4 regions of the Micromonospora sp. NBRC 110037 genome follow, and region 3 is predicted to be linked to each of the others. Evidence: riboswitches for the same ligand, from Rfam matches in the RefSeq annotation. Region 3 holds a riboswitch; each other region holds the start of a gene.

Region 1 (5,801 bases), on a different contig from region 3:
CCACCTCCGGCCCGGACCCGCTGGGTCGTGCCCACCGCGCCGCCGCCGCGCTCGCCACCAGCGGTGTCCAGGTCGTCGTCGTGGACTGCGAGACCGGACGATTCCGGCTCGGCCTCGCCGCCCGGCTTGCCACTCATCTGAGGGCCGAGCACGTGCCGCTCGGTGAAGTGACCGCCGACGGGCTCACCGGGGTCGTTCGCACGGCGACCGCTCCGCGGGCGGGGGTGGCCTGATGCCGCAGGGTAAGCCGCTCACCGTCCCGGACGACGGCAGCACCACCCGCCAGCGGCGCAACCGGCCGCTGCTGATGGTCCACACCGGAAACGGCAAGGGCAAGTCGACCGCCGCCTTCGGTATGGCGATGCGCGCTTGGAACCAGGGCTGGGACATCGGGGTGTTCCAGTTCGTGAAGTCGGCCAAGTGGCGCATCGGGGAGCAGACCGTCCTGGAGAGGCTCGGGCTGCTGCACGAGCAGACCGGCGAAGGCGGGCCAGTCGAGTGGCACAAAATGGGCTCCGGATGGTCCTGGAGCCGTAAGAGCGGCACCGAGGCGGACCACGCCGCGGACGCCGCCGAGGGCTGGGCGGAGGTGAAGCGCCGTATCCAGGCGGAACGGCACCAGCTCTACATCCTGGACGAGTTCACCTATCCGATGCAGTGGGGCTGGGTCGACGTCGGCGACGTCGTGGAGACACTGGTCCACCGTCCCGGCCGTCAGCACGTGATCGTCACCGGGCGCCGGGCCGACCACCGGCTGATCGAGGCAGCCGATCTGGTGACCGAGATGCAGCACGTCAAGCACCCGATGGACGTCGGCCAGAAGGGCCAACGAGGCATCGAATGGTGAGCCTTCCGCGGCTGATCGTCGCGGCGCCGGCCTCCGGCCACGGCAAGACCACGGTCGCGACCGGGCTCATGGCCGCGCTGGCCGCGCGCGGGCACACCGTGTCGGGGCACAAGGTGGGGCCCGACTACATCGACCCCGGCTACCACGCGCTGGCCACCGGACGCCCCGGCCGCAACCTCGACCCGCACCTGACCGACCCCTCACTCGTGATCCCGCTGCTGCTGCACGGCGCACGCGACGCGGACATCGCCATCGTCGAAGGGGTCATGGGCCTGTTCGACGGCCGCATCGGCGGCGACGGTTTCGCCTCTACCGCGCACCTCGCGGCCCTGACCGCCACCCCGATCCTGCTGGTCGTGGACGTCTCGCACACCTCGCGCAGCGTAGGGGCCGTCGTGCACGGAATGGGCACGTTCGAGGCCGGCGTCACCGTCGCGGGTGTCGTGCTCAACAAAGCCGGGTCCGCCCGCCACGCCGCCGAGGCGGCCCGGGCGGTGGAATCCACCGGCGTACCGGTGCTCGGGATCCTGCACCGCGACCAGGGTGTCAGCGCCCCGTCGCGCCACCTCGGGCTCGTGCCGGCAGCCGAACGTGAGGAGGCCGCCGCCGCCCTGGACGTGCTGGCCGAGCAGATCGCCCGCCACGTGGACCTCGATGCGGTGCTGCAGGTGGCACGCACCGCACCCGATCTGGACGCCCAGCCATGGGATCCCGCCGCGCACGTCCGGCGGCTGGGCGCCGGATCACCGGTGGTTGCGGTCGCGGCCGGGCGTGCCTTCACCTTCCGGTACGCCGAGACGACCGAGCTGCTGCAGGCGGCGGGCTGCACCGTCGTTCCGTTCGACCCGGCCCGCGACCAGCGGCTTCCCGCCGGGACACGCGGGTTGTACCTCGGTGGGGGGTTCCCCGAGGTACACGCGTCCACGCTGAGCGCCAACACGACGCTGCGCCACGAACTGCGCCAGGCCGTCCTCGACGGCGTCCCCACCGTCGCCGAGTGCGCCGGCCTGCTGTATCTGTGCCGCTCCGTCGACGGCCATCCCATGGTCGGGGCGCTCGACGCCGAAGCAGTCATGACGCCGCGCCTCACCCTCGCGTACCACCGTGCCGGACTCGGCTCGGACCAGCTGCTCGGCGAGCGGGGAACCGCTGCCACCGGCCACGAATTCCACCGCACCACCGTCACACCCGGTCACGGCGAGCACCCCGCCTGGCGCATCGAGGGCCGCAATGCCGGATTCGCCTCCCCCAGCCTCAGCGCGTCCTATCTGCACGTGCATTGGGCTGGGCACCCGCATCTGGCCCAGTCGTTCACCGAGGCCGTACACCGGACGGCTGTCTCCTCAGCACGTTAGGAATCACCGTCACATGCAGCTGAACCTTACCGGCCGTAGCGTGCTCGTCCTCGACGGGAGCGCACCCGCCGCCGTCACGGTCAGTGCGCTGCTGCACAAGCGGGCCCTGGTCACCGTCGCCGCGCCGGCCGTGTGCGCCGCGCTGGAGGACCTCGCCCTCCGCGGGCGCCTGACCTGGGTCACCACCCCGGTCGACGAGAGCCGGTTCGACGTCGTGCTGCGTACCGTCGCACCCTCGGAGGCCGGGTCGGCGGCAGCGGTCCGAACGGCCGGACACGTCACGCTGGTCGGCGCCGGCCCGGGCGATCCGGGGCTGGTCACCGTCGCCGGACGCGCGGCCGTCAAGCAGGCCGACGTGATCCTCACCGACCGGCTCGCCCCGTGGGAGGCCCTGAAGTGGGCGCGCCCGGACGCCGAGATCATCGACGTCACCAAGATCCCGTACGGGCGGAGCACGAGCCAGGAACAGATCAACGCGCTGCTCGTCGAGCACGCCCGCGCCGGACGGCACGTTGTGCGGTTCAAGGGCGGCGACTCGTACGTCTTCGGCCGCGGCTTCGAGGAAGTCACCGCGTGCGCCGAAGCCGGCGTCCCCACCACCGTGATACCCGGCGTGACCTCCAGCATCGCGGCCCCGGAGCTGGCCGGCATCCCGGTCACCCACCGCGGACTCGTGCAAGGCTTCACCGTCATCTCCGGCCACGTACCGCCCGGCCATCCCGACTCGTCGATCGACTACGCCGCCCTCGCCCGCACCGGCACCACCCTCGTGGTGCTGATGGGCATGCGCAACCTCGCGGCCATCGCCGACGCGCTCGTCGCCGCCGGTCTCGACCGGAACACACCCTGCGCCGTCGTCGCGGACGCCGCCTCGGCCGGCCAGCGGGTGCTGCGCAGTACCCTCGCCGACGTCGTCGCCGACACCGCCGAGGCCGGCATCGGCGCGCCCGCCGTAACGGTGATCGGCCACGTCGTCGCCCTCGGACCGGCCGCCGTGCAGGCAGTCGCGACAGCGTCGCGTTGCTCCGATACCTGATATGGTCGTGCCACCCTGCTGAAGGAAGCCGGTGTGAATCCGGCGCAGTCGCGCTACTGTGACGCCGCTCGCGGCGAAGCCAGACCCTCCAGCCAGGTCGACCACCCATCGACGGGACGCAGCATCCCAAGGAGTGTCATGCCTCAGGCGACCACGGCCATTCCGGCCGTTCTTCCCACCATCCCCGTTCGCGCGCTCGCCCCCTGGGCGCTGTTCTTCGCGCTGGTCACCGCCGTCGTCCTGTATTTCGTGGGCGCCGAGCAGGGAGCTTTCTCCGTCTTCGAGGGCACCTTCATCCACGAGCTGACGCACGACGCACGGCACGTGCTGGGCTTCCCCTGCCACTGACACCACGCCACGCGGCAGTTCGCCCGGCCCGGCCGGAGTTTTCGTCTTTCCTCGTCACCGGCGCTGCGGGCGTTTCGTGCTGCCCGCGGCCGGCTCTCGAACGGACCCTTGATGACCCCTCGCACTTTTCTCGTTCACGGGCTGCTGGCCGGGCTCATCGCCGGTTTCGCGGCCTTCCTCGTCTCCTACGTCGTCGCCGAACCCCAGGTCGATGCAGCCATCGCCCTGGAGGAAGCCGGTGCCGCCGAGCACCCGCACGACAATGCCACCGCCGAGCAGTCTCACAGCCACGATGAGGAGGAGGCCGAGGTCTCGCGTGGCACCCAGTCCACCGGGGGCCTGGCACTGGGCACCATCCTGGTGGGCATCGTCCTCGGTGGAGCGACCGCGCTCGCTGCCGCCTTCGCCGCCGGGCGTCTGGGCTCCCTGTCCGCACGGGCCAGCACCGCGGTGGTCGCCGCCGTCGGTTTCGTCGCCACCGCCCTCGTGCCGTTCCTCAAGTACCCCGCCACACCACCGGCGGTCGGCTCCGGTGACACGATCAACGAGCGGACCGCGCTGTACTTCGGGTTCTGGGCACTGAGCCTGGCCGCCGCGATCGGCGCCGTGGTCCTGGCCCGGCGTCTGCTGCCCCAGCTGGGCGCATACTCGGCGGTGCTGGCCGGTGCCGGCGCCTATCTCGTGGTCGTCGTGGTCGCCGGGGCTCTGCTGCCGACAGTCAACGAGGTCGGCGGTTTCCCGGCCGACACACTCTGGTACTTCCGCATCTCGTCGATCACGACCCTGGCCGCGACTTGGGCGGTCCTGGGTGCAGTGCTGACCGGTCTGGTCGGACGCGACGCGGACCGTGCCGCCGAGCGGCTGCGCCGCCAGGAGCTGGCGGCCACGCTCTGAACCTTCCCGGCTGAACCTCGCGTCAGGGTGCGGGCAACGCCCGCACCCACGCCAGGGCGGCGTCCACGTCACGGACCAGCGGCACTCCGGCCGGCGGCCCGGCGCGGCGCACGATCACGACCGGCATCGCCCGCTCGGCGGCGACCTCCAGCTTCGCGACCGTGTGGTCACCGCCGGAGTCCTTGGTAACTAGAACGTCCGTGCCCGCCATCACCTCCCGCTCGTGCGCGAGGGTGTAGGGACCGCGGCTGCGCAGCAGCTTCCACGACACCGGCAGAACGATGTCGGGCTCGTCCACCACGCGAGCCAGGCACGCGTGCCGGCGCAACGGTTCGACGAAGTGCGCCAGCGACTGCCGTCCGACGGTGAGGAACGGCCGGTCGCCCAGACCGGCCGCCACCCGGGCAGCTTCACTGTGGTCACCGGCCCAGTACCAGGCCGACGCCTCGGGGCGAGCGGCCCAGCCGGGCCGTTCCAAACGGAGCAGGGGCACCCCGGCGGCCGGGCACGCCGCCGCCGCGTTGGCGCTGATCTTCTCCGCGAACGGGTGCGTCGCGTCGACCACGGCACGCACCCGGGTCTCCGCCAGGTACGCGGCCAGTCCTGCGATCCCGCCGAAGCCACCGACGCGGACCTGCCCCACCGGCAGCCGGGGACGCGCGACCCGCCCCGCCAGTGAGGTCACGACCACGGCACCGTCGTCGACGAGCGAGGCCGCCAGCGCGCGGGCCTCGCCCGTCCCACCGAGCACGAGAATCCTCACGCGTAGGGTCCGATCACCGGCGCCGCGGGAGCGCCCCGCTCGGCTAGGTTCAGCAGCGCGTCGACCTCCAGGTGTTTCTCCGCCAGGTCGGCGAGCAGATCCAGCCGGGCCTGCCGGGCCGGCTCTGCGCCCGCCGCCAGCGCCTGCACCCACTGAGCATGGCCGATCTCCGCCCCACCCGCACACGCCATCGAATTGTTCGCCATGTTCCGTGCCTTGAACGGAGCGACCCGAACACCGCGCCGTGCGAACGCCCGGCACAACGCGGTCGTCACCCGGCTCTTGCCCGCGTCCGACGTCGTGCCCGCCACCATGAGCCGCCCGGTTCGGCGAGCCTGTCCTTCCACCGCCCCAGTATCGCCTGCTGTCCATCCGCCGGACCGCCGGGCTCGGCGTGGGCGAGGTCCAGCCCGGGCTGGTGTCCGACGCTGCCCACCACTTCGGCATCAGCAACGTGACCTCATGGACGAGTTCGTCCATGCTCTGCCCTGTCTGTGACTGGACCAGGGCCAAGGGCGAGTTCGGCGAGCAGCATGAAACCCGGGTGCGCACGGTCTC
Region 2 (5,801 bases), on a different contig from region 3:
ACCCAAGGCCCCGCGTCAGCCTCCGACGTGATCGTCGCCCTGTCGACGGGTAGCGGTTTCGGAGCGCCGCAGAAGTGGCACGACCTGTTCGCCGTCGGCGCCGAGCAGCCCCGCGTCGGCGACGTCAACGGCGACGGACGCGACGACATCGTCACGTTCACCTGCAACGCCGACGCCGACGTGTACGCCGCCACCTCCACCGGCACCGGTTTCGCCGGCACCACAGTCAAGTGGCACGACTTCTTCTGCCTACCGGGCGAGTTTCCCTACCTGGGCGACGCCAACGGCGACGGCAGGGACGACCTCATCGTCTTCACCAAGGGCGCCACGAACGACGTCTACGTGGCCCTGTCCACCGGCACCACGTTCGGTGCCAGCAGCAAATGGCACGACTACTTCGGCCTCACCGGTGAGGTGACGCTGTGACGCCAGGATGGGAGGCCCCCGTGGCCGGAACACGACGGAGACGGCGGCGCGCCGGCGTCGCCCTGCTGGTGGCGGCGCTCGCCGGCGCGGTCGCGGTGCAGCCCGCGCCGGTGTCCGCGACGCCGCCGGGCCGTACCGCGCTGGACGCCGCCTTCGTGCGGGCGGCGCAGGAGTACGACGTGCCCCGGGACGTCCTGGTAGCGGTCGGCTACGGCGAGTCCCGCCTGGACGGGCACGGCGGCGAGCCGAGCCAGGCCAACGGCTACGGGGTGATGCACCTGGTGAGCAACCCGGTCCGGCACAGCCTGGAACGGGCGGCGGCGTTGACCGGTGAGCCGGTCGCGCGTCTGAAGACCGTCACGCCGGCGAACATCCGCGGCGGCGCGGCAGTGCTGCGCGAGCTGGCCGACGCCGAGGGGCTGACCGCGCGGGACCGGGACCGGGTCACCGCCTGGTATCCGGTGGTGGCGCGGTACGGCGGCGCGGCCGACGACGCCACCGCCCGCCTGTACGCGGACGGGATCTACGAGCTGGTGCAGCAGGGCATCCCAGGCGCGGTGCCGGTCCGGGCGTACCGGGTCGAGCCGGAGCGCGGCCGCTACGCCGCGGTTCCCCCCGCCGGCACGGCGCCCCGTACGCTCGCAGCCGTGCCGGAGTATCCGGCGGCGCGGTGGGTCGCCGCGAACGGCGCGAACTACGGCATCGGGCGGTCCAGCCGGATCACCACTGTGATCCTCCACGTCACCCAGGGCTCGTACGCCGGGACGGTCAGCTGGTTCCAGAACCCGTCGTCCGGCGTCAGCGCCCACTACGTGGTGAAGTCCAGCAACGGCGAGATCACCCAGATGGTCCGCGAGGGCGACACCGCGTACCACGCCCGGTCCGGCAACGCGTACGGCGTCGGCATCGAGCACGAGGGGTACGTCGACAACCCGGCCTGGTTCACCGACGCGATGTACCGTTCCTCGGCCGCGCTGACCCGCTACCTGTGCGACAAGTACGGCATCCCGAAGAACCGCACCGGCATCAAGGGGCACAACGAGATCCCGGGTAACGACCACACCGACCCGGGACCGAACTGGAACTGGAACTACTACCTCTCGCTGGTGAACCAGGGTGGCGGGGGCCCGACCGCCCGCTATTTCGGTGGTTCGCCGACGGATTTCACCGGTGACGGCCGGGATGACGTGGTCGCGTTCACCCACGGTGCGCTGGCCGACGCGTATGTGGCCACGTCGACGGGTTCGTCGTTCGCGGGCACGTCGGTGAAGTGGCACGACTGGTTCGCCCTGCCCGGAGAGACCCCCCTGACCGGAGACGTCAACGGCGACGGACGCGACGACGCCATCGTGTTCACCCACGGCACCACCGCCGACGTCCACGTCGCCCTGTCCACCGGCACATCCTTCACCACATCCCAGAAATGGCACGACTGGTTCGCCCCCGGCACCGAAATCCCCGCCGTCGGCGACGTCAACGGCGACGGCCGCGACGACATCATCACCTTCACCCACGACACCAACGCCGACGTCTACGTCGCCCTGTCCACCGGCACCTCCTTCACCGGCACCGCCGTGAAATGGCACGACTACTTCTCCATCACCGGGGAGTTCCCCGCCCTCGGCGACGTCAACGGCGACGGCAAAGACGACATCATCACCTTCACCCAAGGCCCCGCCACCGCCTCCGACGTCATCGTCGCCCTCTCCACCGGCACCACCTTCGGCCCACCCCAGAAATGGCACGACCTGTTCGCCGTCGGCACCGAACAACCCCGCGTCGGAGACATCAACGGCGACGGCAAGGATGACATCGTCACCTTCACCTGCAACACCGACGCCGACGTCTACGCCGCCACCTCCACCGGCACCACCTTCACCGGCACCACGATCAAGTGGCACGACTTCTTCTGCCTCACCGGCGAATTCCCCTACCTCGCCGACACCAACGGCGACGGCAAAGACGACCTCATCGTCTTCACCAAAGGCACCACAAACGACATCTACGTCGCCCTCTCCACCGGCACCACCTTCGCCCCCAGCACCAAATGGCACGACTACTTCGGCCTCACCAGCGAAACCACACTCTGAGCCCGACGGCGAGCGACGCCGGCCCGGATCGGGACCGGCGTCGCTCGCCGTCCACCTACCGCTCCACCACGTTGCGCGAGCTGGAGGCAGGCCTGACCGACGGGCTGGCCTTCGCTGCCGCGCTCACGTTGCTGGTCGTGGCGGGCTGTCGCGGTGCGGCTGCGGCAGCGGCGTCACCTGCGCCTGGCCACCTGACCGGCGGGGACGTGGGCGGAACCCGGGGAGACGATCGCGGTCAGGCCGGCGGTGGACAGCGTCGCCCCGCCCAGGTCGAGCGTCCACCGGCCGGGTCCCGCGATTCCGGGACCAGTATCCGGCCGGCGAGCAGGCAGATCACCACGATCGGGACGTTCACCAGGAAGATCGCACCCCAGGGCAGGTGAGCCAGGACGAGTCCGCCGATCGGCGGCCCGGCGGCGAAGCCCAGCGCACTGGTCGCCGCCCAGATGCCGATCGCCGGGGACCAGCAACAACATCTTCCCGCTCGTCCCCGGCGTGGACGGCGTGGTACGCGACGAGAAGGGCAACGTCCGCTGCGTGGTCCTGCACGATACGCCCCTTGGAACCTTCGCCGAACGCACCCTGATCGACCCTCGCGCAGCGTGGTTCTACCCGACGGCGTGGACCCGGTGCGGATCGCCACCGCCATGAACCCGGGCGATGTCATCCTGGATCGCGCTGACGCGCCGCATCAACTTCACCGCGGGCCAGCGCGTCCTTGTCCTCGGCGCCGTCGGCAACGCAGGTCGGATGGCGATCCAGATCGCGAAGTACCGTGCTCGCTCGTCGAGCTCTTCGACGTCTGCATCGCCGGCCTCATGCCCACGACCGAGGAGCCGGTCGCCGGCGGACGTGGCCTCGCACCTGCGCTCACGTATTGCTGCTCAGCCTCAGCCACGGCGCTCACTGTCGATCACGTGCCCTCGCCCAGCCACCGCGCACGAGAAAGGAGCCGGATGGGTTGCGGGCCGACAGCCACGCCGAGGCCGGTCCGGCGCGTCGGATTTCCCACAGCGGGTGCCCGGACCGGATCCGCGGCGAGCGCGGGCCGTTATGGTGGGGACGCCGTGGTGTTCGGGAAGCCGGTGTGATGCCGGCGCGGCCCTCGCCACTGTGATCGGGAGACCGTCGGCCCTCGTCGTTTCGCGAGGTCACTGGGCAGAGATGCCTGGGAAGGCCGGCCGGCGGTTGCTTGTCCCGTCAGCCAGGAGACCGGCCACGGCACGTTCGTCCCCGTCCACGAGGTGTTGGAAGGCGGTCCCGCTGTGCGGTTCCCCATGCCCTGGCGCGTTGCCGCGCCGTTGTTGCTGTCCACTGTGCTGCTCACCGGCTGCGGCGCCGATGCCAAGCCTGCTGCCGCACCACCGGCGGTGTCCGCTGGACCGGTCGCGGTGACCAACTGCGGCACCCCGGTGACCATCGCGGCGCCACCGATGCGGGTCGTCACCATGAACCAGGCCGCCACGGAGATCATGCTGGCCCTGGGCCTGCAAGATCGGATGATCGGCACGGCCTACCTCGACGACGCGATCCTGCCCGCCTACGCGGACGCCTACGCGAAGATCCCGGTGCTGGCCAAGGAGTACCCGACCAAGGAGAAGCTGCTCGAGGCTGAACCCGATTTCGTGTACGCGTCGTACAACAGCGCGTTCGGTGACGAGGGGGTCGGTGACCGCGCCGACTGGCAGAAACTCGGCGTCGACACCTACATCTCCCCTGCCGGGTGCCCGGCGCAGACCCGGCAGGCGAAGCTCGCCATCGGCGACGTGTTCACCGAGATCCGCGAGCTCGCGGCGATCTTCGGGGTGAGCGACCGCGGCGAGAAGCTGATCGCCGACCACGAGGGCCGCATCGCCACGGCCGCAGGCACCGCCCGCAACGTGAAGGTCATGTGGTGGGACGGCGGCAGCGACGCCCCGAGCGTCGGCGCCTGCTGCGGCGCCCCCAACATGATCATGTCGGCGGCCGGGGTCACCAACGCCTTCGCCGACCTCACCGGCAGCTGGGGCGACACAAGCTGGGAGACCGTCACCGACCGCAACCCCGAGGTCATCGTGCTCGTCGACGCGAGCTGGGATCCCGCCGCGCAGAAGAAGACCTTCCTCGCCGGGCACCGCACCCTCAAGGACCTGCCCGCGGTCAAACAGCAGTGGTACGTGGTGATCCCGTTCTCGTCAACCACGGCCGGTGTCCGCAACGTCCTCGGCGTCGAAGCCCTCGCCCAGGGCATCGCCGCGCTGCCGTCCGGGGCCCCGAGCTGACCGCCGTCACCACCCGGCCCGCCCCGGTGCGCACCCACCGCCCGGTGCGGGCGGTCGGCCTGGCCGCGCTCGTGCTGGCTCTGGTCGCCGGTCTGGTGCTGTCGGTGGCCGTCGCGGTCACCATCGGCCCGGCCGACCTGACTGTCGGGACGGTGTGGACGGTCGTCGCCGGCCACCTGGGACTCGCGAACTCGGACGTGCCGCTGCTGCGCGACCACATCGTCTGGGACCTACGTTTGCCCCGGGTTCTCGGCGCCGCCACGGTGGGGGCGGGCCTGGCCGCGGCCGGTGCGGTCATGCAGACCGTCACCCGCAATCCCCTGGCGGACCCGTACCTGCTCGGGGTCTCCTCAGGGGCGTCGCTGGGCGCGGTCCTGGTGGTCGTGGCCGGCATCGGTAGTGGCGTAGCCGCGCTGACCGGCGGCGCCTTCCTCGGCGCCCTTGTCGCGTTCCTGCTGGTCGTGGGCCTGGCCGGGAGGTTCGGGGCATTGTCGCCGACGCGCGTGGTGCTGACCGGGGTCGCGGTGGGACAACTGTGCGCGGCACTGACCTCTTTCGTGATCATCTGGGTGGCCGACCCGCACGCCACGCAGAGCATCACGTTCTGGCTGTCCGGGTCGATGGCCCGCGCCGACTGGACGGCCCTGGGCTGGGCGGTACCGGTGCTGGTCGTGGTGCTGGCGGTGGTCGGCTGGCACGCCCGTACCCTCAACGCCTTCGCCTTCGGTGAGGAGGCCGCCGCGAGCCTCGGCGTCGAGGTGAACCGGCTGCGGTGGCTGCTGCTGGTCGGCACCGCCCTGCTGACCGCCGTGCTGGTCGCGGTCAGCGGCGCGATCGGGTTCGTCGGGCTGATCCTCCCGCACGCCGCCCGCCTGATCACCGGACCGGACCACCGGCGGCTGCTACCGGTCGCCGTGCTCGCCGGCGCCATCTTCCTGACCTGGGTCGACACCGCCGCCCGCACCGTCTTCGAACCGCGTGAGCTGCCGGTCGGGGTGCTGACGGCACTGGTCGGGGTGCCGGC
Region 3 (5,801 bases):
CGCAGGGCGCCGATGACCGTCAACTGGTCCACCTACGCGCAGTCGCTGACCGACCGGCCGGTCAAGGGCATGCTCACCGGCCCGGTCACGATCCTGGCCTGGTCGTTCGTCCGCAGCGACCAGCCACTGGCAGACACTGCGGACCAGGTCGCGCTCGCCCTGCGCGACGAGTGCCGTGATCTCGAGGCAGCCGGTATCCGGGTCATCCAGGTCGACGAGCCGGCGCTGCGTGAGACGCTGCCACTGCGCAGGGCGGACCAGAAGGCGTACCTGGACTGGGCAGTCGGGGCGTTCCGCCTGGCCACCTGCGGAGTCGCCGACGACACCCAGATCCACACCCACCTGTGCTACTCGGAGTTCGGGGAGGTGATCACGGCCATCGACGCCCTCGACGCCGACGTCACGAGCATCGAGGCATCCCGCTCCCGGATGGAGGTCCTCGACGACCTCGCCGCGATCGGATACCGCCGGGGTGTGGGGCCCGGCGTCTGGGACATCCACTCACCCCGGGTGCCGTCCCACGACGAGGTCGTCGGCGCGCTGCGCCGGGCCGTGGCCGCGGTGCCGGCCGAGCGGCTGTGGGTGAACCCCGACTGCGGCCTCAAGACGCGCGGCTATCCCGAGGTCGAGGCGTCCCTCCAGCACCTGGTCGCCGCCGCGGCCGAGCTGCGCGGACGCTGAGCCGCCGGCCGGGCGGAACGCCGCGCCGTTCCGCCCGGCCCGGGCCCGGTTCAGCCCTTGACAGGCCGTGCCCGGAGCGCCGAGGCTGCATGAAGTGATGTATGTCGATGTTACGGGGGCATGATGCGACGCAGGATCTTCGCGCTGGCTACAGCAGCCGCGGTCGTCGTCGGCGGGGCCATGACGATGGCGCTGCGGCCGGCCTACGCCGCGACGGCGTGCACGGTGGACTACACCATCACCCGGGAGTGGTCCAGCGGCTTCTGGGCCGAGCTCACCGTCACCAACCTGGGCGCTCCCGTCACCGACTGGTGGCTGCGGTTCCGGCAGGCGAACGGTCAGACGATCACCATGGGCCTCGACCGGCTGCCGGACGGATACACGCTGGGCAGCGGCGAGATGTATCCGATGACCATGCTCCGTCCGCCGGCGGGATCCACGCTGCCGACCGGCGCCTCGGTGACGGTGCGGTTCGGCGGCAACTACCAGGGTGCCGACCCCGAGCCGACCGACTGGGTGTTGAGCGGCCAGCCGTGCGACGGGGACGGCGCCGACCCGACCGGCTCGTCGCCGCCGCCGGCCTCGGGGAGCCCGCGGCCCAGCCCACTGCCGGGCGGGCCGTCGGTGGCGCTCACCTCGCCCCTGCCCAATGACTTCTTCGCCGCGCCGGGCGTCATCCCGATCCGTGCCGAGGCCACGGCGGCGCCCGGCCGGCGGATCGAGCGGGTCGAGTTCCGCGAGCGCGGCAGGCTGCTCGCCGTGGACACCACCGCGCCGTACGCGTTCGACTGGCGCGGCGTGGCGGCGAACAGCGGCACCCGCGTCACCGCCACCGCCTACGACAGCAGCGGCGCCCAGGCCACCGCCGAGGTCCGCGGCATCCGGGTGCTCCCGCCGCAGGCGCCCGGCGCCGCGCCTGCGCTGAAGGCGTTCGGCAACCGCATCCTCACGGTCACAGCCAGTCCGAGGCCGTACCGGCCCCGTGGAATCATCCGGTCGGCCGCGCCCGGCGAATGCGCATGGGGACCGATCCACTGGGACGGCCCGGTCGACGACGCGTCGGTAGGCGCGCTGCGGGCCCGCGGCGTCAACGCGGTACGGGTCGTGCTGAGCGACGCCTGCTACGCCTACACCGGCAGCCCTGCCGATCGGCAGAACCGCGTCGGCTACCTCGACGAGGCGGCCCGGTACGTCGACCGGCTCGTCGGGGCCGGCATCACACCCGTCGTGTCGCTGCGGCAGAGCGACATCTCCGCCACCCGCACGTTCTGGAGCGCGGCGGCGGAGGTGTTCGGCGACGACAACGCAGTGGTCTTCGACATCTCGCCGTACGACTTCCCGGCGGCCGGCGGCACCGATCCCGCGGCGGTCTGGACCTGCTGGCGCGACGGCGGATCCGAGTGCGCCGGCGCCGGTCTGCCGAACTTCGGCGTGCAGGAGCAGATCCGCCTGCTTCGCGTCCAGGGCTCGTTCAACCTGGTCCTCGCCGCCGGGATCGACGGCGGCAACGATCTGAGCCGGTGGCTGGAATATCGCCCGGCTGACCCGGACGGCCGCAGCGTGGCCGCCGCCTGGCGCGTCGACGACCGCTCGGCCTGCGCCACGCCGGCCTGCTGGCGGTCCACGCTGCTCCCGGTCGCCGCCCAGGTGCCGCTGGTCGCCACCGACGTCAGCGCCGGCTCGGGGGCGCCGACGTTCGTACCGCGGACTGTCGCCTGGCTCGACCAGCACGGCATCGGCCACCTGCGCCGGTGACCGGGGGAGGGGAGGCCGCGGCCGGAGGGCCGGTCAGACGGCCGCGCGCGCCCACTGCTGGTTGGTGCCGCTGCCTCTCCTACCCGTACGACCCCTCGACCGGGTCGGCGTGGGCGGGACATCGCACATCGAGCCGTCCATCGACGTTCATCCAACAGATCGGCGTGCGTAAGCTCCACACGGTCGGATCCATGGAACCTACGGAGGAGGTTCCATGGATCGTCGAACGATGTTGCGGGCCACCGTTGTCGGTGCGGGCGCCCTCGCCCTGCCGTTCACGGCGTGGTCGGCGGCGTACGGAGCCCCGGCACAGAACGCGGCGGGGCCCTACGGCGGGCTTCAGGCAGCCGACGCCAACGGCATCCAGTTGCCGGCCGGGTTCACCAGCTCGATCGTCGCGCGTTCCCGGCGGACGGTGCCGGGGACGTCGTACACCTGGCACGACGCTCCGGACGGTGGCGCCGTGTTCGCGAACGGCAGCGGCTGGATCTACGTGTCGAACTCCGAGGTGTCGGCCGGTGCGGGTGGCGGCGTCTCGCGACTCGTTTTCAACTCCAGCGGGGCCGTGGTCGGGGCGTCGCGGATCCTCTCCGGCACCAACAACAACTGCGCCGGTGGCAAGACACCGTGGAACACCTGGCTCTCCTGCGAGGAGGTGTCCCTGGGACGTGTCTTCGAGACGTACCCTCTCGGCGGGACCGCGGTGGCGCGTCCCGCGATGGGCCGGTTCAAGCACGAGGCGGCCGCGGCCGACCCGGTCCGCCGCGTGGTCTACCTGACCGAGGACGAGACCGACGGCAAGTTCTACCGCTTCGTGCCGGCCACCTGGGGCGACCTGTCCGCCGGAACCCTCCAGGTCCTCCGCGCCGGTACGGCCACCTCCGGCACGTTCACCTGGGCCACGGTGCCCGATCCGGACGGCTCGCCCACCCCGACCCGGCAGCAGGTGTCCGGCGCGAAGACGTTCAACGGTGGCGAGGGCTGTCACTACGCGGACGACACCGTCTGGTTCACCACGAAGGGCGACAACCGCGTGTGGCAGGTCAACCTGGCCGCCGGCACGTACGAGCTCGCCTACGACGACAACCTGGTCAGTCCGGGCGCCCCTCCGCTGACCGGGGTCGACAACATCACCGGGTCCACGGCCGGGGACCTCTACGTCGCCGAGGACGGCGGGAACATGGAGATCTGCATGATCACGCCGGACGACAAGATCTCGGTCTTCCTGCGGATCACCGGACAGAGCGGTTCGGAGATCACCGGGCCGGCGTTCACCCCGGCGGGGGACCGGCTGTACTTCTCCTCGCAACGCGGCACGACCGGCTCGTCCTCCGGCGGCATCACCTACTGCGTCACCGGTCCGTTCCGCCGTTGACCGGCTCCCGGTCCCGCCGGCAGTGACCACACGGTGAGGGACGCCCGGTCCTCACCGGGCGTCCTTCACCGGCGTGCTCCACGCGGACGCGCCGGGACGACGGCCTCTCGACGTCGGGGTGTGAAACCGCCGATTCCGCCGGCCGTCACGGCACGTGGCCGGTTCCTGGCGCATTGACATCGGCGCACCGGCCACAGCAGACTGTCGCGACAACTCAACCACCGCGTGTACGTGCGGGGGAAGACCGGTCGAAATCCGGCGCTGGCCCGCAACGGTAGGCCGCCCAGAGAACTCTGCGGCGGCGAGCCCGAATACCCGTCGTACGCGTGCAACCGCTCCCCACCCGTCGTGGCCCACGGGTCGGAGTCCCGGACGCCCCCGCGTACTGCGGCCGTCCGGGCTTTCGACGACCGCCGGGCCGGAAAGGCGCTTCCGATGGTCGTCCGCCGAAGCCGGCACCGCCTGCTCGCGCTCCTCTGCGGCGTACTCGCCGCCCTCACCCTCACCACACCGGCCGTCGCCGCCCCCGATCGCGCCGCCCTCACCCGCCCGGAGGCCGCCGCCGGCTGGCTCGCCCGGCAACTCGTCGACGGCGAACGCTTCGAGGCGGTCTTCGACGGTGTCGCCTACCCCGACCAGGGGCTGACCCTCGACGCCGTGTTCGCCTTCGCCGCCGCCGGCGTGGCCGACGACCACGGCGCCGGCGCGCTGGCCTGGGTCACCCGGCCGGACATCCGCGACGGCTATCTCGGCGACGGCGTCTCCGAGGCGTACGCGGGCGCGACCGCCAAGCTCGCCCTCGCCGTGCAGGTGCGCGGCGGCGACCCGGCCGACGTCGCCGGGGTGGACCTGATCGCCCGGCTGCGTTCGCTGCAGACGCCGGCCGGCCGGTTCAGCGACCGGTCCGCGTACGGCGACTACAGCAACGCGTTCAGCCAGTCCTTCGCGCTGCTGGCGCTGGACCGTACGGCGGCCGGGGCGCCACCGGCGGCGGCCGCCTGGCTGGCCGGCACCCGATGCCCGGACGGCGGCTACCCGCTGCTGCCCGCCCAACCGGTCTGCACGTCCGACGTGGACGCCACCGCGCTCGTGACGCAGGCGCTGCGCGCCGCGGACCGTCCGGCCGACGCCGCCGCCGGGCTGCGCTGGCTGGTGTCCGTTCAGCGTGCCGACGGCGGCTTCGCCAACGCGGCCGGCACACCGAACGCCAACAGCACCGGCCTCGCCGCGCAGGCCCTGCGCGACGGTCACCGGCTGCCGGCCTGGGCGCGGTCCCGGGCATTCCTCGCCGGACTCCAGGTCGGCTGCGCCGGGGCGCCCGCCGACCGGGGCGCTGTCGACTTCGACGGTGGCGGCTTCGACCCGGCCACCGCGCCCCGGGCCACCGCCCAGGCCGTCCTCGGTCTCACCGGGATCGGGTACGCCCGTCTGTCCGCCGCCGGCGCCGACCCCGGCGCACCGGTGCTCGCCTGCCCGTGAACCGCCTCGCCGCTCACCCGATCACAGGAGGACCCGTGTTCCGTCACCGTCCCACCGCCCGCACCTGGATGGCCGGCCTGCTGGCCGCCGTCGTGGCCGGCGTCGCGCTGACCGCAGTCGAACCCGCGCCCCGGTCGGCGCACGCCGCCGCCTGCGCCGGCACCTCGGGAGTCACTGTGGTCGTCGACTTCGCCGCGCTCGGCGGCGGCGTCCAGGTCGCCTGTGCGCCGGGCGATCCGGCCACCGGCCTGGCCGCGCTTCAGGCCGCCGGCTTCACCGTCACCGGCACCGCCCGCTGGGGCCTGGCCTTCGTCTGCCGGATCAACGGCAAGCCCACCGCCGCGACCGAGCCGTGCGTCAACACCCCGCCGGCCACCGCGTACTGGTCGTACTGGCACGCGTCCAGCGGCGGCTCCTGGTCCTACAGCACGTCGGGGGCGACCGGCTACAACCCCGCGCCGGGCAGCGTCGAGGGCTGGTCCTTCGGCGCCGGCGCCCCGCCGAGCATCGC
Region 4 (5,801 bases), 390 kb from region 3:
GTGCACGTGGACGCCCGGATCACCTGGGCCGGCCGCAGCTCGATGGAGGTGGCCGTGAAGGTCAGCGCGGACCGCTGGGACCGCGCGGTGCCGCCGGTGGACGTGGCGACCGCGCACCTGGTGATGGTGGCCGTGGACGACGAGGGCCAGCCCCGGCCGGTGCCGCCGCTGCTGCCCGGCACCGACGGTGACCGGCGGCGCTACCGGGAGGCGCAGATCCGGCGCGAACACCGGCTGGCGCTGCGCCGGGCGCTGCTCGACGGCGCCGAGGAGGGCTGAGGCGTGCTCGGACTGTCGGCGGCCACGCTCGCGGGATACCTGGCCGCGATCGTGGTGCTCATGCTCACCCCCGGGCCGGACATGATGTTCGTGCTCGCCAACGCCACCCGGTACGGCGCGCGGGCCGGGGCGGTGGCGGCGCTCGGGGTCGCGGCCGGGGAGGCGGTGCACGTCGCCGCCGTGGTGGCCGGACTCGCCACCGTGATCGCCGCGTCCCCGGTGCTGTTCACCGCGATCCGGTGGGCCGGTGCGGCGTACCTGATCGTGCTGGGCCTGCGGGCGCTGCGCGGCACGGGCCGGCCCGGCGTCGCGGCGGACGGGGCGGACGGCGGCGGCGCCGGGCGGGCGTTCCGGCGCGGGCTGCTCACGAACCTGCTCAACCCGAAGATGATCCTGTTCAGCGTGGCGTTCCTGCCGCAGTTCGTCCGGCCCGACGCGGGCCCGGTGGCGGCACAGCTGGTGCTGCTCGGCGCGCTGTTCGTCGCGGTGCAGCTCACCGTGGACCTGGCTCTCGGCGTGGGCGCCGGGCGGTTCGCCCGCCGCTGGGGCGACAGCCGCTGGTCGCGGCGGGTCGACCGGCTCTGCGCTGTCGCCTTCGTCGCGCTCGGTGTCCGGCTGGCCGCCGGCTGACGCTTGCTCGACTCCAGCTCGCCGAGATGGCGGCATCAGGAGGGCTCCGACCCCGCCACCTCGGCGAGCTGGTGAGGATCACGCTCCGGCGCCCGGGGCGGGGCGGCGGGCCGCTCGCGGTCCAGGTGCAGGCGCAGCAGCACCCAGCCCAGCGACACACCGCCGATGAACACGTACGCGGGCTGCGTGCCGAACGTGTCCCAGCAGGTGTGCAGCGTGACGGCGGCGGCGAAGGTGAGCAGGAACGCCGCCAGTCTCCGGCCGCCGGGCGCGGCGGCGAACGTGAACAACGCGGCGGCGGTCAGCCCGGTCCAGGCCAGGTGCGCGGCGGGCGCGGTGAGACCGCGAACCAGCAGCGTCCGCTCGACGGCGCCGAGGTTGCCCTCCGACCCGACGAACGCGGCGAACGCGTACCCCATGGTCTCCAGCGCGGCGAACCCGGCGCCGGAGGCCACGCCGATCACCAGGCCCTGCGCCGGTGACCGGTGCCGCCGCCACAGCAGCAGGATGCCGGCCGGCACGATCAGCTTCGCGGTCTCCTCGGCCAGGCCGACGAGCGCCATCGGCAGGACGCCGAGGCGGTGCAGCGTGCCGTACTCCAGCCAGCCGGCGGCGACCACGCCGACCACGCCGCCGAGAAGCGCGGCGACGCCGACGACGGAGCCGGGGACCGGGCGGCGGGCCGGCCGCCCCTGGGCGAAGGCCAGGAACGTGGCGGGCGCGACGCACGCGCCGAGCACGATCAGCGCCGGTACGAACGTGACGGTGCCGGTGCCGGACAGTGTCTCCAGCACCAGCAGGTGAAGCCCGACGCCGACGAGCAGGACCGCCACCCACGCCCAGCGGCGTCCGGTATTCCCCATACGCCGAGTATCGCGCCCGGCGGCGAGCGCCGGCATCGGGGGTAGGCACTGTGGACAGTGAGATCCATGCGACACGCCCGACACGACATCTGGTGTTGCCCAACCGCCCCCACCGCCATATATGGTGGTGCCGCAGCTGGTTCGGCCGAGCCCTCCGGGGCGGGGCCGAGGCAAGAGGGAACCCGGTGGAAATCCGGGACTGCCCCGCAGCGGTGAGTGGGAACGACAGCCGTCAACAGCACTGGGCCACCGGCCTGGGAAGCGACGGCCGGTAGGCGACCGGCGACCCCGGTCGGGCCCGCGAGTCCGAAGACCTGCCAGCGCGCCGTGCGCCTCCGCGTACGGCGGCCGGAGGTCGCGCGGGACGACCGACGCCAGCAGCCGGGCCGGCCGCGCCGTGCCCGTTGGCGTCTCCCGCCGTCTCCAGACGGTGACAGCGAGGAGAGGTCATGACTGTCGTGCAGGAAAGCCCGCCGGCCACCGGCGGCGGGTCCGAGGCCCGCCGGCCGGCGATGCGGGTACGCAAACGGGACGGCGACACCGAGCCGGTGGACGTCGGCAAGATCGTCCGGGCGGTCGAACGCTGGGTCGCCGACCTGGACGAGGTGGACCCGCTGCGGGTGGCCACCAAGACGATCAGCGGGCTCTACGACGGGGCGACCACCGCCGAGCTGGACCGGCTGTCGATCCAGACCGCGGCGGAGCTGATCGGCGAGGAGCCGCAGTACTCGAAGCTGGCGGCAAGGCTGCTGGCCGCGTACGTGGACAAGGAGGTCCGCGGTCAGGGCGTGGCGAGCTTCAGCCAGTCGATCGCGTACGCGCACGGGCTGGGGCTGATCGGCGACGAGACGGCCGCGTTCGTCGCCCGGCACGCGCGCAAGCTCGACGACGCCGTGGACCCGGACGGCGACAGGCGGTTCGAGTACTTCGGACTGCGCACTGTCGCGGACCGCTACCTGCTGCGGCACCCGCAGTCGCGGCTGGTGGTGGAGACGCCGCAGTACTGGCTGCTGCGGGTGGCCTGCGGACTGTCCCGCACCCCGGGCGAGGCGGTCGGCTTCTACCGGCTGATGTCCAGCCTGGCCTATCTGCCCAGCTCCCCCACGCTGTTCAACTCCGGCACCCGGCACACCCAGATGTCGTCGTGCTTCCTGGTCGACTCGCCGCGCGACGAGCTTGACTCGATCTACGAGCGCTACCACCAGGTGGCGAAGCTGTCGAAGTTCTCCGGCGGCATCGGCATCGCCTGGTCGCGGGTGCGCGGCCGGGGCGCGCTGATCCGGGGCACGAACGGCCGGTCCAACGGCATCGTGCCGTTCCTCAAGACGCTCGACGCCGGGGTGGCCGCGGTCAACCAGGGCGGCCGGCGCAAGGGCGCGGCCTGCGTCTACCTGGAGCCGTGGCACCCGGACGTGGAGGAGTTCCTGGAGCTGCGGGACAACACCGGCGAGGAGTCCCGGCGTACGCACAACCTCAACCTGGCCAACTGGATCCCGGACGAGTTCATGCGCCGGGTCGAGGCCGACGGCGAGTGGTCGCTCGTCGATCCGTCGGACGCCCCGGAGCTGCCCGACCTGTACGGGGAGGCGTTCGACGCCGCGTACCGGGCGGCCGAGAAGAACGCGGTCCGCACGGTACGGGCCCGGGACCTGTACGGGCGGATGATGCGCACGCTCGCACAGACCGGCAACGGCTGGATGACGTTCAAGGACGCCGCGAACCGGCTGTCCAACCAGACCGGTGAGCCGGGCAACGTGATCCACCTGTCCAACCTGTGCACCGAGATCCTGGAGGTGAACGACGACGCCGAGACGGCGGTGTGCAACCTCGGCTCGGTGAACCTCGGCGCCCACGTCACCGCCGACGGGGTGGACTGGGAGCGGCTGCGCGCCACGGTCCGCACCGCTGTGGTGTTCCTCGACCGGGTGATCGACATCAACTACTACCCGGCCGAGCAGGCGGCGGCGTCGAACCCGCGCTGGCGGCCGGTCGGGCTCGGCCTGATGGGGTTGCAGGACGCGTTTTTCACGCTGCGCCTGCCGTTCGACTCCGCCGAGGCGAAGGAGCTGTCCACCCGGGTGCAGGAGGAGATCCTGCTGACCGCGCTGGAGACCTCCGCCGGGCTGGCCGAGCAGTTCGGGCCGCATCCGGCGTACCCGCAGACCCGGGCCGCGAAGGGTGACCTGCACCCGGACCTGTGGGGCGCGGAGCCGGCGCAGGCCGGACGGTGGGCGGCGCTGCGTGAGCGGATCGCCGCAGGCGGGCTGCGCAACTCGCTGCTGGTGGCGATCGCGCCGACCGCCACCATCGCCTCCATCGCCGGCTGCTACGAGTGCGTGGAGCCGCAGGTGTCCAACCTGTTCAAGCGCGAGACGATGTCCGGGGAGTTCCTCCAGGTCAACACGTACCTGGTGCGGGAGCTGAAGGCCCGCGGACTGTGGACGCCGCAGGTCCGCGACCGGATCAAGCGGGCCGAGGGCTCGGTGCAGGACATCACCGAACTGCCCGCGCCGGTGCGGGAGCTGTTCCGCACCGCCTGGGAGCTGCCGCAGCGGGCGCTGATCGACCTGGCCGCCGCGCGGGCGCCGTTCGTCGACCAGTCCCAGTCGCTGAACCTGTTCCTGAGCGCGCCGACCATCGGCAAGCTGTCCTCGATGTACCTGTACGCCTGGAAGGCCGGGCTGAAGACCACCTACTACCTGCGTTCCCGTCCCGCCACCCGCATCCAGCAGGCCACCGTCGCCCCGGTGCCCGCCCCGGTGCCCGGCGTGGTCTCCGCCGTGAGCGACGACGAGGCGCTGGCCTGTTCCCTGGAGAACCCCGAGAGCTGCGAGGCATGCCAGTGACCACCACCGCACCGACCCGGCACATGCTGCTCGACCCCGGCATGGACCTGACCCTGCGGCCGATGCGCTACCCGCGCTTCTTCGACCGGTTCAAGGACGCGATCAAGAACACCTGGACGGTCGAGGAGGTGGACCTGCACTCGGACCTCGCCGACCTGGCGAAGCTGTCCCCCGCCGAACGGCACCTGGTGTCGCGGCTGGTGGCGTTCTTCGCCACCGGCGACACGATCGTCGCCAACAACCTGGTGCTCAACCTCTACCAGCACGTCAACTCGCCCGAGGGCCGGCTCTACCTGTCCCGGCAGCTGTTCGAGGAGGCGGTGCACGTCCAGTTCTACCTGAACCTGCTCGACACGTACGTGCCGGACGAGAAGGAACGGTTCGCCGCGTTCGCCGCGGTGGAGAACATCCCGTCGATCGCCCGCAAGGCCGAGTTCTGCTTCCGGTGGATCGACTCGATCTTCGAGCTGCGCGAGCTGCGGACCCGCGACGACCGGCGGGCGTTCCTGCTCAACCTGATCTGCTTCGCCGCGTGCATCGAGGGCCTGTTCTTCTACGGCGCGTTCGCCTACGTCTACTTCCTGCGCTCCCGGGGCCTGCTCAACGGGCTGGCCTCCGGCACCAACTGGGTGTTCCGGGACGAGTCGATGCACATGGCGTTCGCCTTCGACGTGGTGGAGACCGTACGCGCCGAGGAACCGGACCTGTTCGACGCCGAGATGGAGAAGCAGGTGAAGGAGATGCTGGCCGAGGCGGTGGAGTGCGAGGTGAGCTTCGCCGCGGACCTGCTGGGCCAGGGCGTGCCGGGGATGTCGCTGGCGGACATGCGCGAGTACCTCCAGCACGTGGCCGACCGGCGCCTGGCGGTGCTCGGCATCGCCCCGATGTACGGCAGCGCCAACCCGTTCGCGTTCATGGAGTTGCAGGACGTGCAGGAGCTGTCCAACTTCTTCGAGCGTCGGGTGTCGGCGTACCAGGTCGGCGTGACCGGCAGCGTCACGTTCGACGACGACTTCTGACCGCCGCCCCCGCCCCGGCCGTCACGGCCGGGGCGGGGCCGGGCTCTCGCCGGGCAGCGCCGCCGCCCGCACCCGCCCGATCAACGCCACCACGGCGAGCGCCAGCACGGCCACCACCACGAACGCGGTACGCAGGTCCAGCGCGCCGGCGAGAAGGCCGATCA

What was found. Region 3 has a riboswitch for cobalamin ahead of A4R25_RS02595 (hypothetical protein). Riboswitches for the same ligand answer to the same signal wherever they lie in the genome.
Region 1: linked by a shared signal. The riboswitch ahead of A4R25_RS29355 (CbtB-domain containing protein) and the one ahead of A4R25_RS02595 (hypothetical protein) in region 3 are both predicted to bind cobalamin.
Region 2: linked by a shared signal. The riboswitch ahead of A4R25_RS29325 (ABC transporter substrate-binding protein) and the one ahead of A4R25_RS02595 (hypothetical protein) in region 3 are both predicted to bind cobalamin.
Region 4: linked by a shared signal. The riboswitch ahead of A4R25_RS04070 (ribonucleoside-diphosphate reductase subunit alpha) and the one ahead of A4R25_RS02595 (hypothetical protein) in region 3 are both predicted to bind cobalamin.

Annotation. Positions count from the first base shown of each region.
Region 1 is NZ_BBVA01000016.1:45,510-51,310, reverse strand. It holds gene A4R25_RS29375 (magnesium chelatase subunit D family protein) at 1-233, shown strand, start outside; gene cobO (cob(I)yrinic acid a,c-diamide adenosyltransferase) at 233-847, shown strand; gene A4R25_RS29365 (cobyrinate a,c-diamide synthase) at 841-2,202, shown strand; gene cobA (uroporphyrinogen-III C-methyltransferase) at 2,216-3,238, shown strand; adenosylcobalamin (AdoCbl) riboswitch at 3,238-3,378, shown strand; gene A4R25_RS29355 (CbtB-domain containing protein) at 3,377-3,586, shown strand; gene A4R25_RS29350 (CbtA family protein) at 3,698-4,480, shown strand; gene A4R25_RS29345 (cobalt-precorrin-6A reductase) at 4,503-5,243, opposite strand; partial or broken gene A4R25_RS32060 (cobyric acid synthase CobQ) at 5,297-5,557, opposite strand.
Region 2 is NZ_BBVA01000016.1:38,558-44,358, forward strand. It holds gene A4R25_RS29315 (VCBS repeat-containing protein) at 1-426, shown strand, start outside; gene A4R25_RS29320 (N-acetylmuramoyl-L-alanine amidase) at 447-2,516, shown strand; partial or broken gene A4R25_RS30935 (MFS transporter) at 2,741-2,979, opposite strand; cobalamin riboswitch at 3,568-3,752, shown strand; gene A4R25_RS29325 (ABC transporter substrate-binding protein) at 3,794-4,777, shown strand; gene A4R25_RS29330 (iron ABC transporter permease) at 4,822-5,801, shown strand, end outside.
Region 3 is NZ_BBVA01000002.1:740,334-746,134, forward strand. It holds gene metE (5-methyltetrahydropteroyltriglutamate--homocysteine S-methyltransferase) at 1-681, shown strand, start outside; gene A4R25_RS02585 (Ig-like domain-containing protein) at 802-2,436, shown strand; gene A4R25_RS02590 (alkaline phosphatase PhoX) at 2,651-3,811, shown strand; cobalamin riboswitch at 4,013-4,149, shown strand; gene A4R25_RS02595 (hypothetical protein) at 4,247-5,290, shown strand; gene A4R25_RS02600 (hypothetical protein) at 5,359-5,801, shown strand, end outside.
Region 4 is NZ_BBVA01000002.1:1,130,723-1,136,523, reverse strand. It holds gene A4R25_RS04085 (acyl-CoA thioesterase) at 1-279, shown strand, start outside; gene A4R25_RS04080 (LysE family translocator) at 283-909, shown strand; gene A4R25_RS04075 (PrsW family glutamic-type intramembrane protease) at 945-1,772, opposite strand; cobalamin riboswitch at 1,893-2,109, shown strand; gene A4R25_RS04070 (ribonucleoside-diphosphate reductase subunit alpha) at 2,222-4,618, shown strand; gene A4R25_RS04065 (ribonucleotide-diphosphate reductase subunit beta) at 4,609-5,637, shown strand; gene A4R25_RS04060 (MFS transporter) at 5,659-5,801, opposite strand, start outside.